One region of the Paenibacillus sp. FSL E2-8871 genome, then DNA from elsewhere that is predicted to be linked to it. Evidence: riboswitches for the same ligand, from Rfam matches in the RefSeq annotation. Region 1 holds a riboswitch; the other holds the start of a gene.
What was found. Region 1 has a riboswitch for thiamine pyrophosphate ahead of NYE25_RS23130 (ABC transporter substrate-binding protein). Riboswitches for the same ligand answer to the same signal wherever they lie in the genome.
Positions count from the first base shown of each region.

Region 2: it holds a riboswitch for thiamine pyrophosphate, as region 1 does, so the genes downstream of both, NYE25_RS02515 (ABC transporter ATP-binding protein) here and NYE25_RS23130 (ABC transporter substrate-binding protein) in region 1, are expected to answer to the same signal.

Region 1 covers NZ_JBBOBV010000001.1:5,104,562-5,116,171, forward strand. The annotation lists gene NYE25_RS23115 (ABC transporter ATP-binding protein) at 1-117, opposite strand, end outside; gene NYE25_RS23120 (ABC transporter permease) at 134-895, opposite strand; gene NYE25_RS23125 (thiamine-binding protein) at 892-1,185, opposite strand; gene NYE25_RS23130 (ABC transporter substrate-binding protein) at 1,484-2,533, opposite strand; TPP riboswitch at 2,694-2,804, opposite strand; gene NYE25_RS23135 (hypothetical protein) at 2,954-4,405, opposite strand; gene NYE25_RS23140 (MFS transporter) at 4,487-5,701, opposite strand; gene NYE25_RS23145 (pyridoxamine 5'-phosphate oxidase family protein) at 5,863-6,282, shown strand; gene NYE25_RS23150 (response regulator transcription factor) at 6,431-7,105, shown strand; gene NYE25_RS23155 (HAMP domain-containing sensor histidine kinase) at 7,102-8,517, shown strand; gene NYE25_RS23160 (sigma-70 family RNA polymerase sigma factor) at 9,098-9,673, shown strand; gene NYE25_RS23165 (hypothetical protein) at 9,663-10,718, shown strand; partial or broken gene NYE25_RS23170 (NAD-dependent dehydratase) at 11,101-11,585, opposite strand.
Region 2 covers NZ_JBBOBV010000001.1:541,217-552,826, forward strand. The annotation lists gene thiD (bifunctional hydroxymethylpyrimidine kinase/phosphomethylpyrimidine kinase) at 1-424, opposite strand, end outside; gene thiM (hydroxyethylthiazole kinase) at 447-1,241, opposite strand; gene NYE25_RS02505 (ABC transporter substrate-binding protein) at 1,282-2,316, opposite strand; gene NYE25_RS02510 (ABC transporter permease) at 2,313-3,086, opposite strand; gene NYE25_RS02515 (ABC transporter ATP-binding protein) at 3,067-3,762, opposite strand; TPP riboswitch at 4,030-4,133, opposite strand; gene NYE25_RS02520 (amino acid ABC transporter substrate-binding protein) at 4,357-5,193, shown strand; gene NYE25_RS02525 (amino acid ABC transporter permease) at 5,245-5,913, shown strand; gene NYE25_RS02530 (amino acid ABC transporter ATP-binding protein) at 5,928-6,680, shown strand; gene NYE25_RS02535 (S-layer homology domain-containing protein) at 6,774-7,436, opposite strand; gene NYE25_RS02540 (Fur family transcriptional regulator) at 7,758-8,231, shown strand; gene NYE25_RS02545 (TIGR00266 family protein) at 8,597-9,277, opposite strand; gene NYE25_RS02550 (hypothetical protein) at 9,423-9,629, shown strand; gene NYE25_RS02555 (hypothetical protein) at 10,431-10,580, shown strand.

The sequences.
Region 1 (11,610 bases):
ACGATGGGTGAAGGACTTGGAGATGCCGCTTACTTCAAGAGCAGGTGGTGCAGTATGAGCTTCAGGAGAGCTTATGTTTTCAGTTGTTCTTTGCTCTATTTGCGTCACTTGAGACATACAGGCATCTTCCTTTCTATGAGTTACGGCGCGGTTTCCAGCGAACTAACCATTTTTCGAGCAAGGCGATAATCGCAAAAAGCACAAGACTAAGGAGCACAATAATAACAATAGCGACAAACATCCGATCCGTACGGTAAGCCGATTTTTGCAGGAGCATATAATAGCCAATCCCTTTATCCGCGCCAATCCACTCAGCGACCACGGCTCCCATAACCGCATAAGTAGCAGATATTTTCACACCGGAAAATAGTGCCGGGATAGAAGACGGAAGCTCCAGCTTGGTGAAGATTTGCCACTTGCTTGCGCCAGCCATTTTCATATAATTCATCATGACCTGATCACTTTGAGACAAGCCGCCCATTGCAGCGACAGCTACCGGGAAGAAGCATACCAGTGTAATCAGCACGATTTTGGGCAAAAGACCGAAGCCAAACCAGATGATAAGCAGTGGTCCGAGTGCGATAGAGGGAACATTTTGACTCAGAATAATGAGTGGATAAAAAGCCCGTCTAGCCCAAGGTAAAAGATGCAAAAGTAGAGCGACGATCAAGCCTACACCTGTACCAATAGGAAAACCGATTAATGTGAGTCGGAGCGTAGCCATCGTATGAGCCCAGAGACCTGAGGCATTACTGGTGGATTCGCGAGCAATATCAGCAGGACTCGGCAGAATCCAGGATTCGATATGGAATAGAGAAACAGATAACTGCCATACGGTTAAAAAGAAGACGACCGCCATAAGGGGCGGCCATATTAGCTTCCAGGTCGATCTCACGGCCGATATTTCTCCGTCAATTTATCCATGCTGATTCCGTTAGGATTATGAGCGATTTTGATTTGGGAGATCACGCTTGGACTACCTGCTTCGATCAGCGCCTCCTGCATTTGACGTACAACCTCCAGGAGCTCGCTCAGTTCACCTTCCATAGTAGTTTCCAGTGGATTCACCTGATGTTTAACGCCGGATTTTTGAATAACTTCAATCGCTTTATCTACGTATGGGATGGAGTCCTCATTGTTTGGAGTCTTAGGAATTACTTGAATGCTTAATAATGTATTAGCCACAATAATCAATCCTCTCAAATTGTATAGGTAAGTTCAAAAAGCCAACTTTGATAACGATGTAATTCAGGAAGCAGATTCGGCGTCGAATCTTGAACGAACTTGGGAAGTCCGGTACTCACGTAGCACATCACTACGCTCCGTTCCTCCTTCCTCAAGTAACGTTCAACCTTCTTGGTTCTGAAAGTCGACTTTTTGAACTCTCATTGAAATAGGTAAGTTCAAAAAGCCAACTTTGATAACGAAGTAATTCAGGAAGCAGATTGAGCGTCGAATCTTGAACGAACTTGGGAAGTCCGGTCTACTCCGCCGGTAAAAAATCATTCGTGAATGCACTAGCTGCATCCAGCGGTTTGTCCAGCAGCTTCAAATCATACATCCAGTCGCCGTAATTCTGCCAGACCTCGGTTTTTTGCTCTCCCCAGCGTGGGGCGTCGTCCTTATATTTCGGGCTAAGCCATTTTTGGCTAGCTAGGACAAGCTCTGCATCAAGGTCAGGCACAGCCTTGGATAATGTAGCGGCAGCCTCTTCTGGATGATCAATCGCATATTGATAACCCTTCGATGTGGCTTTCAGGAAAGCCTTCACCAAATCTGGATTCTCAGAAATCTGCTTCTCACTCGTGGTCAGCACAGGGGTGTAATAATCGAGCTGAGGCGCATAATCCTTCAAGTAGAGCATATCCAGAGGCTCACCACGCAGTTCGGCTTCAATACCTGTCCAAGCGTAGAAGATCCAAGCGAAATCAATGTCACGTTTGACTGCGGTAAAATAGTCAGCTTCACCAATACTGATTAGCTTCACCTTTTTCACATCGCCACCAACTGGGTCCATGATCGCCTTCATGGCTGCTTCTTCAGCAGGAGAGCCCCAACCGCCGTAGGTTTTACCCTCAAAATCTTTTGGTGATTTAATATTGCGGTCTACTGGAGCGGCGAAACCCGAAGTATTATGCTGAATAATGGCTGCAATCGAGACAAGGGGAACGCCTTGTAGACGGGCTAGAGTCAATCCTTCCTGAGCGCTGATCCCAAAAGCGGCTTCGCCAGAGGTAACCATAGTATCAGAACCCGCTGCGCCAGGTTGAACGATTTCTACATCCAGACCTTCTTCCGCGTAATAACCAAGATCCTTGGCTACGTATAGACCGGTGTGGTTCGTATTCGGTGTCCAATCCAGTGCAACCTTAACTTTGGTAAGCTCTTTCGGAGCATTTGATCCGGTCGCAGCATTCGAATCCGCAGCATTTCCTTTGTTTCCGGCTGTATTCCCATTGTTGCTGCCGCATCCGGCAATCGCAAGAATGAGCATACAGGTGAGGCTAAGCATAAGTGCTTTTTTGAGTTGCATGTCTTCTTCTCTCCTTTAAGGTTGCCAGATCCCGTCATCCAACATGAACCATAAAGTGTAGTATGTACATTTCTTCTACATCTTTTGTGATCTACACAAAAAAAGCGCCCCGAGTGATCGGGACGCTGGCTTGGCGCAAGGTTAGTAAAGGTCACAGGGACCAAAACCAATTGGCGATTCCTACGCTGGCATTATCCAGATCAGGTATAAGGGTCAGTATCTTGTGGGATACAATCTCAGCCGGCCAATTCCAGCACCCCTGGTTCTATGAAGTTAACGGGTATTTCTCGCTTAAACGCTAATCGTCTTTATAAGGACGCTGAAGGCGTTTATGCTTGCATACGGTGTATTATAGACGGCTGTTCTCGGAATGTCTAGTAGCACGCTCCTAAATTTTTCGAATCTCTCCGTCCGTTTTCATTAATCCAGATCTTTATGTTTCTTGCGATGACGCCGCTTAAGCTCAGTAACCAGAGCACCTAGCGTAAGGACAACACTGATCATTATCCCGCTCATAATCACGAAAAGAGCAAGAAACTCAAAGGGGGAATAGCTAACCATCTTACTCCATTGAATCTTTCCATCCAGATCGTCAATGACTTGATTCATGCCATAAATCCCACTTACCACCGTAAATACAGTGAGGATCATCAGCAGATTATCCCGGCGCTTCGATTGGAACTTATCTTGATACTGAAACAGGTCAGTCAAGGTTTCTTTTACTTCCTCGAACAGAGCATCGTTCCCGTATACTTTACGCAGCTGAAGAAAAATCTCCCGTCCTTGCGACTGTGAAATCAGCTCCAAGAAATAGAACTTTGCCGAGAATTTATTAATCGAGTAGATTAAATTATCGATCTCATCATAATCGTGGTTTATGCGTAGTCGGGAATGCATATTTGCCAGCTTTAGCAGAACGATTTTGTGGAAAATATTGAGTAGAAATCCGTAATAATATTGCCCGTACATCTGGTTGGCGAGGCTAACGGCGATCTTTGGTTCAGCTCGGGTTAGACAGCAAAAGGTCTGCTCATTCATCATATAATACGAGTCTGGGCCCCATCGATTATAGGAATGCTCATGACAGTAGTTCGCAATATACGCTGGATCGCTGGCACTGGCATAGGGCTTCCCGTTCAGATCAATTCCATCAAGCTGAGAGGCGCGATAGCGCAGATTTATACTAATCTCATCAGAATCTCCTTCATTCTGAAAGCCATAAAAGGCTTGCACCTGCATTCTTTCATCTACGAAAAAGGGAAGGGTCTCGAAATAAGCCCCATTGATATCCGAGTGATCCAGAAAAGGCTCCAGTCCATCCACCAGATTTCGGAAGACAAAATCCTCTACCATCTCATAGGTCTGTTCCCCGCAATGGATATAGGTGTAGTCATCCTGTACGAAGGTATTCTCAAGCGTCCGGAAGCGGTCCGCGAATTCCAGTGCAATACTAAAGGGAATCGAATCCCCCTCAAGCTGGACACGTATCGTCACAAATCCAAGCTGAAAAGGACATATGAATATATCCGTCGAAAGAATTTTAAAAAATATAGACTGCTGAGGAATCTCTAGAATACAGTCCAGATTATTGACTCTGGAAAAGCGGCAGAAAGAGTCTACGTCCTTCTTGCGTGGAAAAAGAATGTGTGCAGCAAACGGTAAATAGGTGCGCTCCATCCGTTCATGGGAAACACAGTGGCCTTCTCCGTAATAGGCATTTTCTAACTCTTTATTATCCAGAAAAAAACGTGTGAAGCCATCATCCTGCAATTGTTGGATAAGCTTCTTAGAATCGCCCTTTTTTATTGAAAAGGGAAAAATAAACTGCATAAGCGCAGTATGTAATAAAGGCTCAGTTGAAAGCTTATCCATTCATCGTCCATCCTTGTGCTCAGAATATGCTTATAGATGACATTTACCCTAAAAGGATTAGTTTGATACCATTCTAACATTCTAAATACTGGAACTCTTTCTTTGCACTGCTTGCCTGGATTGGAACCTCCATGCGGCAATGCTCAGCAAGAACAAGAAGGCGGAAAAACCGGCAAGTAATCCAGCAGTTTGTGCCACTTTTAGATGGTCCATAGACCAGCCCATGAATAGGGGCAGCAGAGCTCCACCGACACCTCCAGCAGCGATCATTATGCTGGGTGTTGATTCTTCCGCTCCTGGCAGCATTTTGCTGGAGAAGACTAGAGCTATGGAGAAAATACCGGACATAAATAGCCCAAGTAGCATAATTACGATGAATGCAGCTAATCGATTATCTGTGAACGGAAAAAGAGCCAGCAGTAACAAGGTCAGTAAACAGCTACTTAAAATATATAAACGGTAAGAAATTTTCTCTGCAATCACTCCAGCAAACAATCTTCCCGTAGACATAGCTAGCCAAAAGAAAGTGACTGTCAGCGCCGCCGCAGATTCTGTCATCCCTAGCTTGGCGATAAAGATGGCGGGCATAAAGTTGACCAGACTCATCTCCGTACCTACATAGAGAAAGAAGAAAAGGATGAAGATGCCCAGCAGAATCCATTGTTTCCCTTTATACGGAAGCTGTGTGCTGGACTGCGAGGAATGTGCGGATGCTGAGACTTTGCGAGGTGCTCGCTCGTCCAGTATAAGCTGCAGATTCCCAAAATGGCCTCTTCCCCAGAGAATGAGGGAAAGTAATGAGAAGCCAGCGACAATTAGGAATGCCAATCTCCATGCTCCGTTAGCAATGAGCGGACTGGCGATAAGAGGCATTACAAGTGCTCCTATCCCAAATAGGACTTCAAGTCGGCTCATCGCAATCGCGGTTCCTTCTGTCACAGCTCCGATAATGATGGTGCCGATGACGGCTTCGATCATACCGAAACCAAAGCCAGCCGCAACAGCAATGACATACATCCACTCCCAAGGGGGTAGAAAAGCATACGCAATCTCAGCAGTCAGGAGAAGAGCGGTGGCGATAATGATGCCTCCTCGTTTCCCAAAACGGCGATTGAGTAGGGGAGAGACAAGCACACCAGCCAGAAAACCAGCAAATTGACTAAAGATTAATTGCCCGCCGGCACTATAATTTTGGTCATAATGCTGTAGCAGAACGGGAAGAATAGATCCCAGCACTACATGAGCAAGGCCAATGACAAAGTAGGAAAGACAGCCGATCCAGATCAGTTTTTTCACGAAGTAAGCCCCTTATATTGAAAGTAGTTTATGGAGTAAGGTCGGATTCAATGTGAACCTGAAGGGTACATTATAATAAGCACCATTGTTATGATAAATCCAAACGGTGAGCTTGGATATATAAACTTTTGTTTACATGCTTGAAGGGAGAGATTTACGTAATGGATAACAAACAACTGGAGCAACTCATTATTAGAGCATTGGATGACAACAAGTTTGGTTCCTTTGGTACGATCGAAGAAGGAAATAAGCCGAAAGTACGTTACATGGCCATTTTCCATGAGGATTTGAAGATTTATTTAGCTACGAATCGCAAAACTCATAAGGTGGAGGAATTATCGAATAATCCGAATGCTTTTTTGCTGCTTGGATATGAGTCAGGCGGAAGCAAAGACGTGCTGGAGATTGAAGCCACCGCTACCGTTTCTAAGGATGAAGGGCTGCGCACAAAGGTGTGGAACAAAGAGCTGGAGCCATGGTTTACAGGGCCTGATGACCCTAATTATGTGATTCTTGAACTTACTCCAACGCGTATTGAGTATGTTGGCAGTGATAAAGAGCACGGCGTGTGGACTCCCTAAACCAATTTAAAATCGATTCCGAAAGCCTTCCTATCCCCCACGGGTTTAGGAGGGCTTTTTTAAAAGATAAGTCCCTGAGTGACCTGTTAAAACATGTTATAATGACTTCAACTTTTTACGTAATTTCTCAGGGGAGGACTTAAAATACATGACCGTTACTCTGTTATATATTGAAGATGATCATGAAATCGGCAGCGTCGTGTCTGCGGATTTAAGTGAGCGTGGTTATAGTGTGCGTTGGCTGCGGAGCGGGGAGGGAGCGACGGAGGAAGCGGCGCCTTGTCAATTGGCCATTCTGGATGTAATGCTTCCGGGCCTGGATGGCTTTACTGTCGGACAACGATTGAAGCGGGCGTACCCTAAGCTTCCGATCTTGATGCTCTCTGCGCGAACCTCTATTGATGATAAACTGCAGGGGCTTGAATTCGCCGATGATTATTTGACGAAGCCTTTTCATCCGGATGAATTGGCTGCCAGAATTGAAGTGCTGCTCAGGCGGAATGGGGCATCTGTTCAGGATTCGCTCACGCTTAAACACCTAGTCGTATATGAAGGGGATAACCGAGTAATAAATGCTCAGACACAGGAAGAAGTCATGCTTACGGGGAAGCAATTTCAGATTTTTTCTTATTTGCTGCGTCATCTCGGCCAGATTATGACGAAGGAGCAGATTTATGAAGCCGTCTGGGGAGAAGCCTATCTCGAAGGGGATAAAACTTTGATGGTACATATACGATATTTGCGCGAAAAGTTAGAACTTGATCCGGGCAATCCCGAAATTATAGAAACTGTCCGGGGGATCGGATATCGGGTAAGAGCATGAGGGGGTTAGGGCGCATTCGCAAGCAGCGTAACTCCTCTTTGCTATCGGGATATTTGCTTATTATCGTTTCTGCACTGCTTTTTATCCCTGTGGTCCTGCCGTTATCTTTTGTTCTCTACAATATGGTTAATGAAGTGACTAAAGGGGCTCCACCTGTAGACACCTCTCTGTATTCGAGTGTTGCAGCGCTGGAGACCATGTGGCATAAAGAGGCGCTTCAATTGGAAGATGCTTCTTCAGAAGGCATAAATGAGCGGCTACATGAAATGAGCCGGAAATACACTGAGGCTACTATGTTTTGGGTAGATGGGCAGGGAATGACCCAGTTGATTCTCACACCTGATGAAGGCAATCCGGATCATGGCAGCGGAGTTCCGGAGCAGTGGACGGCGGCTGAGGCTATTTTTTTTATGAAAGAAAGTACAAAACGTGATCCTTTAGCCATCGTCGCCTTCATGGGAGACCGAGTGGATGCGGGTAAAGGGTTTATGGTAATGCAAATTCCAAACAAGCTGCTCAACAAAGGGGCTTATGGGGGAGTCGGGGCTTGGGCTTTGTATTACTTTGTGCTCTTTGTACTTTTTGGAGGGTTTGCACTGGTTTCTTTGCTGTTCTTTAGAAAAATACGCAAACGGCTACTACAGCTGCAAACCGCGATGACGATTACGGGACCGGATAGAATGCCTAAGTCTATTATGACGGGCAAGCTGGATGAGATTGGCAGACTGGAGGAAGCTTTTAACACGATGGTGGCGAAGCTTGACGAAAGTCGAAAGAGGGAAATCGAAGAGGAAGAGCTTCGTAAGCGTCTAGTATCTAACCTATCTCATGATTTGCGTACACCACTAACGGTTATTCGCAGCCACATCCATGTAATGACTAAAGAGAGCTTAACCCCGCAAGGACAACAGTCCTTAGAGCTAATGGATAAGCGTATAGCGGATCTTAGCGTCTTGATCGAGAATCTTTTATCCTACAATCTCCTCAACAGCGGACGGATCACTTTGAAGAAGGAGCGTAAAGATGTCTTGCGCTTGTTGCGGGAAAGTGCTGCTGCTTGGTACCCCGTATGGGAAAAAGAGAACTTCGAGATCGATATTGACTTGGAGGCTGATCCGCTGTTCTGGATGGTGGATGAGGTCTGGTTCCGCCGTATTCTTGATAATCTGTTTCAGAATATTGTACGTCATGCCAGCAGTGGTCTTTATGTAGGGATTTCTACGGAGTCCCGTAATGGGCAACGTGTTATTTTGATTACGGATCACGGCAGAGGTATCCAGAGTCCATCCGATTACAAAGGAGCAGGATTAGGGCTGTCCATCGTGGATCTGTTAATGAAGCATATGGAGTTAGAGTGGGATATGGAGAGTACAGGAGATGGAACTTCCGTAGTAATCTTTAATCCACTGTAGAAAGAAAATAAAATCTTAGACTTACCATTGTCATTAAGCTCTCACGGGAAAAAATAGTCAATAAAAACGAGCTCAACGGCATCTGTTTTAACAACTAACGAGCAGAATAGCGTAATATATTTGGTTGTAGTTATAATGTTTAATAGGGCTATTTAATGGTTCCAATTCTCAGGAGTTATCAATGACCTGTGTTGAAATATTTCGAAGGACTATCCAATAGTTAAAAAGCCGGGTTTTCCTACTCTAAGGAATCCGGCTTTTGTTTTATTCTCGTAGTGGACGTAATGTTTGTTTTGCGTTAAATGTATATTTGCCACATGCAGCAAATCGGAAGCAAGTATATGAGTCAATCCAAATACTTAGTATCCCTTTACGACAGCAAGTGATCAGTGTGATTAGACTGAAAAATAAAGTACTAGACAGGCCACGGCTGCCATATGGGGCGTTGCACTTCTGGTAGTCTTCCTGATCGATGGCCGCCGACAATCAGCCTTTTGCAAAAAAAACAAAGGAAACCGAACTTTTTTTTGATAGAGAGACAATATAGTGTGTAAGCAGCTTACTTAGGAGGGCCCTCTGAATGCAAAGTGAATACATGTACCAGTTACTCATAAAAATGAAAGACGGTGATCAACAGGCGTTTCATACGATGTATGATGCCACCTATCAGGACGTCTACCGGACAGTCTCCTTTCTGGTGGATCATCAGCAGGATCGGGAAGATGTCATGAATGAGATCTATATGCAAATGTGGACATCACTTGCTAACTACGATACGAACCGACCTTTCCACTTCTGGCTACACGGCTTGGTAATCCGTCAAGTGCAGAGATTTCGGGTCAAGAGCTGGCGGAGATTCCGAATTTTTGAACGCATTCGTGCCTTCTCTCGGGAAGAGTCTCATTGGGATCAACCTGCTGTGTTGATGGATGGGACGAACCAAATGATATCGAAGGCAATCCAAAAACTGACCGACAAACAACGAATGGTGATCATCCTCCGCTTTTTTCACGACTATACTCTTGAGGAAATCGCGACATTGCTTGATATTCCGCTGGGTACAGTCAAGTCCAGATATCATGCTGGCCTTCAGGCGCTTCGAAAAAACTTATGGAATCTCCCCCCAGAAAGGATGGAAAAGATCAATGCTAACTGAACGCAAAATCCGTGAACATCTGCACAAAGAGGCAGAAACTATGGAGTGCCCCCCGGTTATTTCCAAACGTATAGAACAGTCTTATTTTCAATATTTACAACCAAAAAGGAGCGGAATAACCATGAAAAAACGATTAATTGGTGGAATAGTTGCTGCTGCGATTTTAATTCCAACCGCAGCATATGCGGCCCCTACCCTGATTGAAATGTTTACTAGAACACCAATGACTGCTGAACAAGTCAAGGTGGATGAGGTTGGCAAAGCAACACTTGAGAAGCTGTATAGCACATTTCCCGAAACAAAATCGTTTGAGATAATCGATGCAAGCAGCGTTCAAGGTGTCCAAACAAGCATCATACTGCAGGAAAAAGAAGGAACCGGCAAAAAGATTACCCTTCATACAAACGGTATTACGGGTGCGATTGAACACGTGATTCAAGAGAATTGGGAGCCTAAGGAGAAGCCACTCACTACTTTATCCGATCAGGAAATCAAGTCGAAGGTTGATTATCTAATTGATAAAATGTATGGCAACATCGAAGAGTACGAATTTGCTATGGAGAAAATGGAGAACCCGGATCAAAAAACGTTTATGTTGAATTACACCAAAAAGGGATCAAAAACACCGTTCTATCAGGTATTTGTTCAGAGCAATACAATCAGTGTTTCTCTGATCGGAGGTGAGACTACACCTTCAAACATTAAAGTAGAAGGTTTTTTCTCTAGAAATGGTAAGCCTGATTATTCTGCTGATGCCTATCTAAATGATGCAAAACTGTTTTCTTTACTAAAAATTAGCCCAGAAGAATTAAAACAAGAATTAGCAAAAGGTAAATCTGTTGTGGAGATTGCAGCATCTAAAAATGTCTCTAAACAACAAGTAATTGATGTCATTGCAAAAACACAGGTTGATGGACAAATTCAAGGTGAAATTAATGGTGAAGTTCCTAAAGGTAATCGTTCAAATGAACAACAGTTAAAAGCAATTGAACCAAAAGTATTACAAATTATTGAACACAAAAATGAAACACCATCGAAGAAATAACAAGTCAAGGTGCATGAGGTATAGAACCCAATGGATAATCCAGAGCCAAAAACGATCATGTTGAATTACACTAAAAAGGACAAGGACTGAACTAAACTGTTCTTCCAGGTATTTGTTCAAGGCAATACAATCAGTGTTGGGTTGGTCGGAGAATAGGAGTACAAAAACCTCGATTCTGAATGGTGACCCGTAAGATGGAACACTTTTAAAAAGTGTCCCCTCCTGCGGGTCATTTGTGTTTAATCAAAAGCACGAATGGACAGAACGGAGATTCTTAGGCGTAAAATTAGAAACGCTGCAAAGCTTAAAACCACATAAAACAAAACCAAATGTTGAGCACGTATAAGGTAGGCATTCTTAATTTATACGGTAATTTACGGGAGACTTTACGCTTGCGGAAGTCGTCAAAGATGTTCATAAACATTTCTTCGGTATCGACGAATTCGTGAAAGCCTAAACGTCGAGCCGTAGTTCCGTCGGCAAAAAAATCGTAGTCCCATGCAAACACGAAATCGCCGAATAGCCAAGAGGATACGTCTTTATAGGAATGCCGAGCAAGCCCATGCTTCTCAATCATTTTGTTCCAAAGCTGCTCCTTGTCCGCCATGACAACGTCTAGAGACATCTGTAACGGAGGCGCTGTTTCCATGCCAAAGTATTGAGCGATTTTCGGCTATAACTCATTCCAACGAAACAGGTCGCCGTTCGTAATGTTGAATGCCTGATTCGCACAGCGCTCGTCGATCGCCGCCCATACTGTTGCCTTTGCGAGAAGCCGCAGACTACAGAAGGACGGAGTGGCTACCAAGTCCAAGCCTTACCCTTATGCCGTTGTTCTAAGAAATCTTGCTGATTAAACAGCGGCGGTCTAGGACTTTATTTTCATTGGACA
Region 2 (11,610 bases), 4.6 Mb from region 1:
CCTCTGGAATATTGGGTGTCGTCACTAAGGCTAGCGGGAGGAGATGATTGATTAAGGACTGAACAGCTTCTTGCTGTAGCAGCGTGGAACCCCCTTTAGCAACCATCACAGGATCAACTACAAGATTACGCCAGCTGTATTGCTGGATCTTCTCTGCTACGATACGTATGATGTCACTGTTAAAAAGCATCCCGGTCTTCACAGCATCCGGCTTCAGATCAAGTCCAATGGAATCAAGCTGCTGAGTAATAGCTTCCAGTGTCAACGGATAAACGCCTTGAACTCCGAGGGTGTTCTGGGCTGTCACAGCCGTAAGAGCACTCATTCCATATACAGAAAGCTCCTGAAAGGTTTTTAGATCTGCTTGGATGCCAGCGCCACCACCGCTATCCGAGCCGGCTATAGTTAAAGCTTTAGATATCATCATTGTTCACTCCTTAGGGTTGTTATCTGAGTTGCTTGATTATTGATTTATCTTGGTAAGTTTCAGCTGTGACCAAGCTCAATTGATTTAGAAACTCGATTTGAAAGCTCCCCGGACCTTGTCCAGTCGTTAGTTCAGCGGCGATTTCAGCAGCCACTCCATAGAAGGAGAGGGCTTCGACTGCGGCTTCAAGAGATGCTCCTTCACTTACCGCTAGAAATGCACCGACTACTGCACTTAGCAGACAACCGGTTCCCGTTACTTTCGTTAGAATAGGGTGACCGTTGCTGGCAATGTAGGTGTTATCTCCATTTGTGATGACATCGTCTTTTCCGGTGATGATAACTACACAGCCTAACTTCCGCGCGGCAGTCTCAGCCAAGACGACTACGTCGCCATCCCCTTCGCCTGCATCTACCCCTTTAATAGACCAGCTTTCACCAATGACATTGGCAACTTCAGCTACATTGCCACGTAGAGCGGTAATCTGCATCTCATTCACTAGCTTTTGAGTGACCGCTGTTCGATAAGAAGTGGCTCCCGCACCCACTGGATCAAGAACTAAGGGAACGCCGTGCTTATTCGCAGATTGTCCCGCGAGCACCATGGATTGAATGGCGTAGTCATTCAGTGTGCCGATATTTAGAACTACGGCAGATGAATATGCGGCGATATCGACCACTTCCTCGTGAGCATCCGCCATAAAGGGGGAGGCACCGAGCGCCAAAAGACCGTTGGCAGAGAAATTGGCTACGACGATGTTGGTGATATTGTGGACCAGTGGATTGGATTCCCGTACTTTGGATAGATAACTCATGATTATTCCTCCTCAAGTTTTATGAGCGAATAGCTAATGTTTAAAAATTAATAAAAGCATCCTCAGCTTTGATGTCAGTAGACAGTAAATCATTGTCCGATAGCCACTGTCTTACCTTCTCCCAAGACGCTGGAGCTTGATATCCAAAATCTTGATCACCCGCATTCATTAGCGGTAGTAGAATCGCCAGGCTCTTCTCTTCAATTTGCTTATCGAGTGGAGAGGTCTTATCTTCGTGTGCAAGCAGCAAATTTAATGCTTTTTCCGGATTATCCTGCACAAATTGTTGTCCTTTTGTAATTGCATTTACAAACTTTTTGAAATAGGACTCAGAATTTTGTATTCCTTGATCGCTGGCGACAAGGACTAGCTCATAATAATCGGGGACTCCGTAATCCGTGGGATTGAACGAGTTCACGGGATGACCTTCTTTTTCCAGGATTAATTGTTCGTGGTTAATGAACCCTCCCATAATGGCATCCACTTGCCCCGTCGCAATCGCCGGAATAAGGTCAAAGCCTACGTCGATTAATTTGCTAGCCTTAGGGTCACCCCCATCGTTTTGGATCATCGTACGAATCATGGCTTCATAAAGAGGAATGGAAGAATACCCAATCTGTTTACCTGTGAGGTCTTTTGGACTATGAATGTCACCAGCCTGAGGTACCATTAAATGATTAAGCGGATGCCTCACAATCGCTGCAATCGAACGTACTGGAATGTTCTCACTGCGTGCCATGAGCACCTGAGGTTGATAACTAAGCGCTAAATCGATTTGATTCGCTGCTACAAGCTTCAGTGCGTCATTGCTGTCTGCGGGCATTTGGATCTCTACGTCCAGACCTTCCTCTTGGAAATAACCATTCTGCTCAGCAGCATATAAAAAAGAGTGAACGGCATTGGGATACCAATCGAGCATAATCGTCAGCTTGTGCGTTTGTTTAATTTCGTTAATAGATGAATTAGCAGGAGGACTACTTACATTGGATGCTTTTCCGCAGCTGGTGAAGATTAGGAGTGAACATATGAGAAATACGGGAATAAGCCATTTTCTTTGGAAATTAAAATCATTCATTGCTTAGATCCTCTTTTCTTTAAAAATAATGGTTCGAGCAGAGCTATCATCAGAAACAACACTACACCGAGCGCGGACAACAGAAATACAGCGGCGAACATTTCGGCACTTTGCATATTTCCGGCCATCCTTCTGCTAAAGTAACCGAGTCCTTTGCTGCCGCCGAGCCATTCGCCGATGGTTGCTCCAATCACGCAGTACACAATGGATAGCTTTAGTCCTGAGAAAAAAGAGGGCAGCGCCAGCGGGATTTGGGTTTTAGCAAGCAGTTGCCAGTGGTTTGCGCCAAATGTTAACAATAAGTCTTTGTACGCTTGACCACTTGTACGAAGTCCGTCATATGTACTCACAACGACTGGAAAAAAAGCAGTTAGAAACACAACAGCCACTTTGCTCCACAGCGTATACCCGAACCACATAATAAAAATGGGGGATAGCGCGATTAACGGGATCGTCTGACTGATAATAAGGAACGGATAGATGGCCTTTTCAAGGGGGCGAAATAAGAACATTCCGGTGCCCAGCAGTGAACCACAGATAACCGAGAGAACAAAACCTACCAATATTTCCTGCAGTGTCGCCAATAAATGCGGTCTGAGTAATTGCCTGTGTTCGATCAATGTCATACCTATTGAAGAAGGTGCAGGTAGGATAAAGGCTGGAATCAAGTGAAGACGAACAGCTGATTCCCAGATCACAAGAATGAACAATAGCAGTAGAATGAAGGGGCCGTAATTGTTTAAATATTTTTTAAAAGGTATGGGCTGCATACAGTCTCCACTCCAACTCTTCCCGTAACGCTATAAACCGGGGTTCATAGTTCATCTTGTAATGTCTTGGCCTCGGTAAATCAACGACGATCTCCTGTAATTCGCTATGCATGCCTCCAGACAATAAATAAATCCGATCGCTTAGTAACAGCGCTTCCTCTAGATCATGGGTGATGAGCATCACTGTTTGATCCAGCTCATCCCAAAGCTCCAACAGCCAACGGTGTATCTCCCGTTTGGTCATAGCGTCGAGCGCTCCAAATGGTTCATCTAGCAGCATAAGACCGGCCCCGCCACCAGCTACAAGCGTTCGTAGAAATGCGACTCGCTGTTTCATGCCACCCGATAGCTCATGGGGATAAGCCCTCTCTACATCGGCCAAACCGAAGCGTGACAGCATTTCCCGAATGTGAGAGATCGTCTGTTGTTTACTAAACCTTGGTTTAATCTCCCAGGGCAAAAGACAGTTGTCGAGCACGGTTCTCCAAGGAAGCAGCAAATCCTGCTGAGGCATGTATGCGATCTGACCTAAGCGGGTAGAGGATGACGAGTTCGAATGAATTATTATTTTCCCATGAGTGGGTTCGAGCAAGCCTGCTATAGTTTTGAAAAGCGTACTTTTTCCGCATCCGCTAGCCCCAATGACAGAGACAAATTTTCCTTGCCTGATATCCATGGATAGATCTGCGAATACAGGGGGTTGTTCTGATTCCGGAAAGGAGTAGGTTAAGCCTTGAATGGATAGGATTGTCGTGATGATCGAACCTCCTAAAAAGTTTTGTGAGCGTTGGCTTCTTGGAAAGCATCTTACAAAACTTGCTTCGGAAGCCTACGCTTAAGTTTTGTGATTGATTGTAAACAAATAAAGACCCATTCATTTCCGGTGGGAAATAAATGGGTCAAAAAGTTCATTCAGCATAGGAACACTAAAAATGCATGGGATGAAAATTCTGCTCCACTTCCCTCCGCTGGTATGATCCAGATCAGGTTCCAAGGGTCCGGAGCTTGAAGCTCCGTCTCAGTCGGCCGACTCCCCTAGTGAAATAACAGGTCCATATTTAATTTGTTTATAAATATACCATATCTTTCTGAGATGTAAAGAGAGGATCTTGTGAAGGATTATTCTAAGAATGGGTAATATAAGGGTAGAGATTTACCTAATATTACAATTCCGATGTATATAATCGGAAAAAACCATTGACGGTAAACAGCAGCCAGTGTAGTATACAATTTACCGGATGAATTCCGGGTAAAGAGAGGGGAATTAATAATGAAAAAACTAAGTTTAACTATTCTATTGGCGTTAACCGTGGTGTTTGTAGCGGCCTGCGGCAATAATTCGAATACCGATACTTCTAAAAATTCTTCAGCTGGAACGAATGGTGGAAATACAGCCACTGCGCAAAACAGTCTGGAAGCTGTTAAAGCTAGCGGCAAATTGCGTATAGGAACAGAAGGGACGTATGCACCCTTTACTTATCATGACGCTTCGGGGAAACTGACCGGCTTTGACGTAGAAATTGCTGAGGAAGTAGCGAAGCGTCTCGGTGTTGAACCAGAATTTTTTGAGACACAGTGGGACGGTATTTTTGCTGGGATGGATGCCAAGCGGTTTGATGTTATTTTTAACGAAGTATCCATTAATGAAGATCGTAAAGTGAAATATGATTTCTCTGAACCGTATATCGTATCTAAAGCGGTATTGATAGTAAGTGAAAACAATGAGGATATCAAAACATTTGCAGATCTTAAGGGTAAAAAAGCCGGACAATCTCTAACCAGTAACCTGTCCGATATCGCCCGTGAGAACGGTGCTGAAATCGTTGCTACAGACGGGTTCAATCAAGCGATGGACCTATTGACCTCAGGCCGTATTGATGCGACTGTAAATGATGGTTTGTCTTATCTAGACCTGAAAAAGCAAAAGCCTGATGTGAAAATTAAAGTGGTAGATGAGATTCCTGACGGTTCGCAAAGCGCAGCTGTTTTCTTAAAAGGCAACGATGAGTTGGTAAAAGCAGTTAGTGATGCAATTGTTGAAATGAAGAGCGATGGCACATACTTAAAGATTTCTGAGAAATACTTTGGTGCTGACGTTTCAAAATAATACAAGGTTTCAGAAGCTAACCAGCTTGGAACCAAAAAAGGATGTCTAAAAATGGATGACCGCAAAATACAAATTTTCTTAGATTCACTGCTACCCCTGCTAAAAGCTGGGGTGGCTTTTACCATTCCTTTGGCATTGATATCATTTGCACTTGGACTGATCTTAGCGATATTGACAGCACTAGCGCGTCTCTCCCCGTGGGTACTTCCGAAGCTGATCGCTCGCTTTTATGTATGGGTCATTCGTGGAACCCCTTTGTTGGTACAACTGTTTATTATTTTCTATGGTTTGCCGGCAGTTGGAATTGTGCTCGACCCTTTCATAGCCGCAACCATTGGATTTACGCTTAGTGTAGGGGCTTATTCATCAGAAATTATACGTGCTGCTATCCTGTCTATACATAAAGGTCAGTGGGAAGCGGCCTTCTCCGTTGGGATGACTCGTGCCCAGGCACTGCGCCGCGTTATACTGCCACAAGCTGCCCGTGTTTCTGTACCGCCGTTATCGAACTCCTTTATTAGCTTGGTCAAAGACACTTCACTGGCAGCGACCATTACCTATACGGAGATGTTCAGAACAGCACAGCAGGTTGCTTCCACCTCCTATGAGCCACTGCTGATCTATTGCGAGGCAGGATTGTTCTATTTACTATTCTGCTCAGTGTTATCAGCACTGCAAAATTACTTGGAGAAACGACTGAGTCGTTACTCTGCGAGCTAAAGGGGGAGACAATTATGATTGAAATACTTAATTTGCATAAATCCTTCGGTGAGCTGCAGGTATTAAAGGGCATTGATCTCGAAATGGAACATGGCAAGGTACTGGTCATTATTGGCCCATCGGGTTCAGGCAAAACAACGCTTTTACGCTGCTTTAATCTGCTTGAAGTCCCTGATCAAGGAAGCTTATCGCTCAGTGATATTAAAATTAATTTCACGGATAACAAGAAAATCCCCCAGAAGTCCATTTTGGCATTACGCCAAAAAACAGGGATGGTCTTTCAGTCCTATAATCTTTTTCCGCATATGACTGCACTAGGCAACGTGATGGAGGGGCAGGTGACGGTCCAGAAACGATCCAAGGACGAAGCACGCGAACGTGCCCTTCAGTTGTTAACTAAAGTTGGCTTGGCGGACAAAGCGGATGCTTATCCGCACCAACTGTCTGGTGGCCAGCAGCAACGGGTAGCTATCGCTCGTGCCATGGCAGTAGATCCAGAGGTGCTATTGTTCGATGAGCCTACCTCTGCGCTTGATCCTGAGTTGGTGGGGGAAGTGCTTAAGGTTATTAAACAGTTAGCGGCAGAGGGAATGACCATGGTGATAGTGACCCATGAGATGAAATTTGCTGCTGATGTGGCTGACCGGATCATTCTGATGGATGGAGGCCATATTCTAGAGCAAGGGACTCCGCAAGAAGTTCTTGAGCATCCGCAGCATCCTCGTGCTCTGCAATTTCTGAACAGAATTAGTGGAGAAGAAGTATAGAAGAAGATCAAGACGCAAAAAAGCAGTTCAGGACTATACCTGGGCTGCTTTTTCTTGTTTACCATTCAATGTTGGTGGTGCGTCGCTTCAAGGTTAGGATTTAATACCGGTCTTCAGGAATTCCAAAGCATTATAGAGCATAATCGCAGCTTCGGCGCGAGTGATTTCACTTTTTGGATTAAACTTCCCATTGGCGTCTAAACTATTAATCTTGTATTTAAGAGAACGTTGAATGCTGCCTTGATAAGAAGGATTCAGCGCAGCATCGTCAGCGATATCTACGGGCACTATATTGATCATCGGCAGATTCCCAATGCCTTCGACCCCTTGCACTAGATAATTGGTGAACTCTTCTTTGGTCATTGTTTTGGTTGGATCAATGTCCTTAGGAAGCTCGACATGATTGTAATACGCATTGATAAAGGCTTCAGCGTACCAGGCCTTATCTTTGACTTTCGTGAACAAGCCGCTAGCAACAGGAGCTTTGTTAAAATCAATAGCCGCGAGACTAAGCTGGAGTCCACCCGAAATGAACTGGATCCCTTGTGCTGTTGTTACTTTGGAGCTGGGCAAGAATTGGGATTCACTAACCCCTTTGATCAAGCCTTGATTTTTTAAAGAAATAATTTTTTCTTTGCCGTTTATATTATCAATATCCTTAAAGGTATTTCCGGCTGCAAATATTTGGCCACCCAAAGAGAAGGAGAGAATCGTAACGGTTGTAATCGCGGCTAACGTTCTTTTTTTCATATTCATGGTTATTTCACCTCGTTGTATGGATAGGCCTCGTGGCCGCTATCAACTTCTTAAACGCAGAAAAATATGGAAAGGTTGCGGTCCAACCTATATTATTTCACGAAAAAGTAGATTTTGGTAGAAAAATAGGCAGGATTGGGTGAAAGAACTTTGGATAAGAGAGCTAAAATGTTATAATGATGTCAGGCTCTATTCATTCGTGATTATTTTTGATATGATTATATCGTAACGATTACTATTTACGTTTAATATTTTGATGAATAAATGGGTGCGTCTCAGTGGATACGGATGTTAAATCATTCCGGGAAGGTAGGAGATCAAATGGATCAAATTTCAAATATCAGTCAGCTTTTTGCGGCGCAAAAATATAAATTAACGCCCCAGCGTGAGGCCATAGTGAACATATTGCTCGACAATGAGAAAGATCATCTCAGCGTAGAAGAAGTATATATGCTTGTTAAGAACAGTTATCCGCATTTAGGGCTGGCAACGGTATACCGTACACTTGAGCTCTTATGCGAGCTTCACATTGTAGAAAAGATGAACTTCGGAGATGGAGTCGCTCGTTACGATCTGCGCGGGAATGATCATTCTCACATGCATCATCATTTGATATGCAGCGTGTGCGGCAGGTTGGAAGAAATTAAGGATGACTGGCTAGTGGAGCTGGAGAAAAGAGTGGAACGTGAATATGGCTTTAACGTCACGGATCACCGCCTAGATTTCAAGGGTACTTATGACACATGTAAACGAACAGGCTGCAAAAAAGAAAAAGCAAACAAAGCGGTTTCTTAAGCCGCTTTCTAATTAAAAGAAGAGGCTGCCTCAGAAGTAGTAAATGCTACTCATGGGGAGGCCTCTTTTTCGGAGAGTAATTAGGGAAATACTCCCTCTAAATAACTGATAATTGGCCGATATGAATGGAAATGGGGAAATCCTCCCTATAACTCGGCGAAAAATCTATATTTCACAACAAATCAGTTGAATTATAGGGAGGATTTCCCTAATTAGTAGTCAAATGCGCAGAAATCTTTGAATTATAGGGAGATATTCCTTAATTTGCACGCAAAGCAGCGCTTCTTGAAATCCTGAGAAGCGCTACGTTACGTTTTAAACAGTTAAAGGAAATCCTACTTATGGGAAAGACTATATCATTTTTCTTAGCTTCGAGTGGGTACGAAGGATTTAATCCACGTTCCGAAGCTCCCAGGGTTACGGCTCTGAACGAGGATTACACCTTCTCCGCGGAATCGGCAGACAAGCGCTTCACCACTGGTTAAACTGTTCAACCAACCCGAGGCAGCTTTTTCTACCTTATAGTCCATATAATCTGGCCAAGCGACGAGATGTCCATTGTCGATAATCATCTCTTCACCAGGTGCTAAATTAATGGCGTGGATCGCTCCGAAGGAGGACAGGAATACTGTTCCTCTGCCGCTGATTTCTACAATGAAGAAGCCTTCACCAGAGAAAAGTCCGCGTGTTAAATTTTGCATTTTTGTATTTACTTGAATGCCTTCCGTACCGGCTAAGAATCCGTCCTTTTGAACTAACAGCTTATAGGAACCATCTAATTCGATAGCTTGGATATCACCTAATGATCCAGGAGACAGTAGGACCTCACTTTGACCACGGATAGCTCTGAGTTCCTGGAAGAAGAACTTTTCACCGCTCAGCATTCTTCCCAGACCCCGCATTACGCCTCCATCAGCCGTTCCTTTTAACTCTACGTTAGGAGACATGGCAACCATTGCGCCCATCTCAGCTTTAACACTTTCGCCGGGGTCCAAATATACCTTTAACATTGCAAAAGCACCCTCGTACAAAACATCGTATTTCATCACTAAAAACCTCCGAATCTATTTAGATAAGTTAGAAAACTAGCAGTGATCTCATTGTAACGGAATTCTGGCTGCGCTCATAGTCTGTATTATGTTAAACTGTAGTTGTCTGATAGTTCATCAATGAATAGGAGAGTGGTGCCATATGGCACGAACCAAGACTCAAAAAGCCTTGTTAAAGGCAGAGCGCTCAGGAACCTGGTGCGCAGCTCAAAGTCGAAGATCCAATGGAGATTATGGCGCTATTTCACAGCATGTACGGTTAACGCCGAGCAAACAACAGCAATTGAATAAGAACAAACACAAGGAGCGGATCTTCCAAGATGATGCTCCTTTTCATTTGGCGATTTGAAAATAAATGTCACTCTGTAGGAGGACAAGAACATAGTCCCATTAGAACCCGCGCCCAGCGCGGTTTTTCTGTTTTATGACGAAAATGGACAAGAACATGGTCCCATTGCCGATTGGATATATGTCTAATTCAGATATTCTTTACGATAGTAGGTCGTTCCAGAGTTATCATGATCAGGGACTTGTACAAAATGTGAATAGAATTATGCAGATGAACTGTTATTACCAATCTGGATCTTACGAGTGCAAAAATGAATGATAAAGCAGCCTTAAAGTACGTCAAAGAAAGGGGTTCCCTTCTCCGTATTGTTATTGCCATATACTCAGATTCTTCACCCGCCAAGCCAAACCAAACCATCGTACAATCGGGTGATTCTTATTGTCTTAAGAGACTTGGAAAGTATTATGAACGGTTAAAAAAGGCAAAGAAATGACCTTCAGTATGCCATTGAAAATCAACAACTATACCCGGGTCTGCCAATTACAGAAGTAAACAACCGTCTCGATCAAATCCAAAGCGAAATGGAAAAATTGGAAGCAGGTGCGAGGCATTTTCGAGTAATCCATACAAATATCCTGAGGTTCTCAGAGCAAAGTATAATCAAATATTTCAAAATTAAACCATATGTAGTCCATTAATTATGCTCCTGTTTAAAACGATAGAGGTTATAAATACAATATATCATTGAACTAAACTGCTCGTTAGCTTAATGAGGCAATGACAGTCTAACACTCTATTTTCAAATAAAAATTACGCTAAGGTCTATGTCAGTTTCAGAAGAATAATGGAGTATATAAATTAATGTTTAAGAGAATAAAGAGCTCTGAGTTGATCACACTGAGTATCTTTATCTTTATTACTTTGATGTGCTGGGTGAAAGTTGCAACTATCGAGAAGGAAGGGTTCATCTGGTTTCAAGATACTTCTGAAGCGGTAATTTCCCGTCTCTAATGTGCTTAGTGCTCATAAGCGACGCTAAGCCAAAGCAGCACCACGGACTCGTCACGTACTAAAGCGAAAATACAAACCTTTATTAATGTGTGAGCAATTTAACCCTCGGAGAAATCTTCAAGGTTTTTTGACTTCAAGTTATTCTTTTAAAAAAAGAACGATGGTTTCTGCGGCAAACTCTGGTTTGTTGCCTCAGCTGTATTCTCCTTGACCGCTCACTAATGGGGAACAGGTACACTTTTTCTTGAGCTGATTTAGAAGCGGTTAAATAATCTAACCAGCTGGCTAGAAAGGAAAATACGGAGTCGAGTAAGGAATTGATAGCCTTCCAACAGATTACAGATAAAATGATTCCCAGAGTATTAAAGATTTCATGAATAAATTGTTGCATAATAAAATTCCTCTAGATTTATTCGCATATTGCCTCCTGCTTCCAATTAGAGGGAGTCCACCGGTACAACGACTCTTTGCGCCTTCCTGAATTAATCATCGCTCCATCATGACTGAAGGTTGTGGAATGATTTTAACTATTTCAATTCATCGTCTTCTCTATACAGAAGATGACTGGTCTACTATTATCCGGAACCACGATTACGGCAATTGAATGTTTCGTTTTGACAAAGTTATTTTAACTAACACATTCGATACGCACCGAGTTGTCCATTACGCCGTTGAACAACGCAAGGATAAGAAGATGGCTGCAAGGAGTAATTCACGGACGGAGAGAATATTGGCGACTAAGATCGCTTGAATGTTCTGGCTGCCGAAGTAGGGCTTGATGTTGCAAAGGTTGTGGAAACGCTGGAATCTTCCATATACAAAGAGTCGGTACGTGGAGTGGAGAAGTAAGAAAGGAAGCATACTGAGCAGCCGTCGATATGATTACAATCGCCTCTAAATATCTGCTTGCTACATTAAAGATAAGTAACCGGTTTTCAACCCGGTTGCTGTCGGATTATTGCTTTCTAATCCTTTTTCAATATAAAGGTGTTCACATCTTGAAAAAATTTGAACACGTTACATAAGGGAA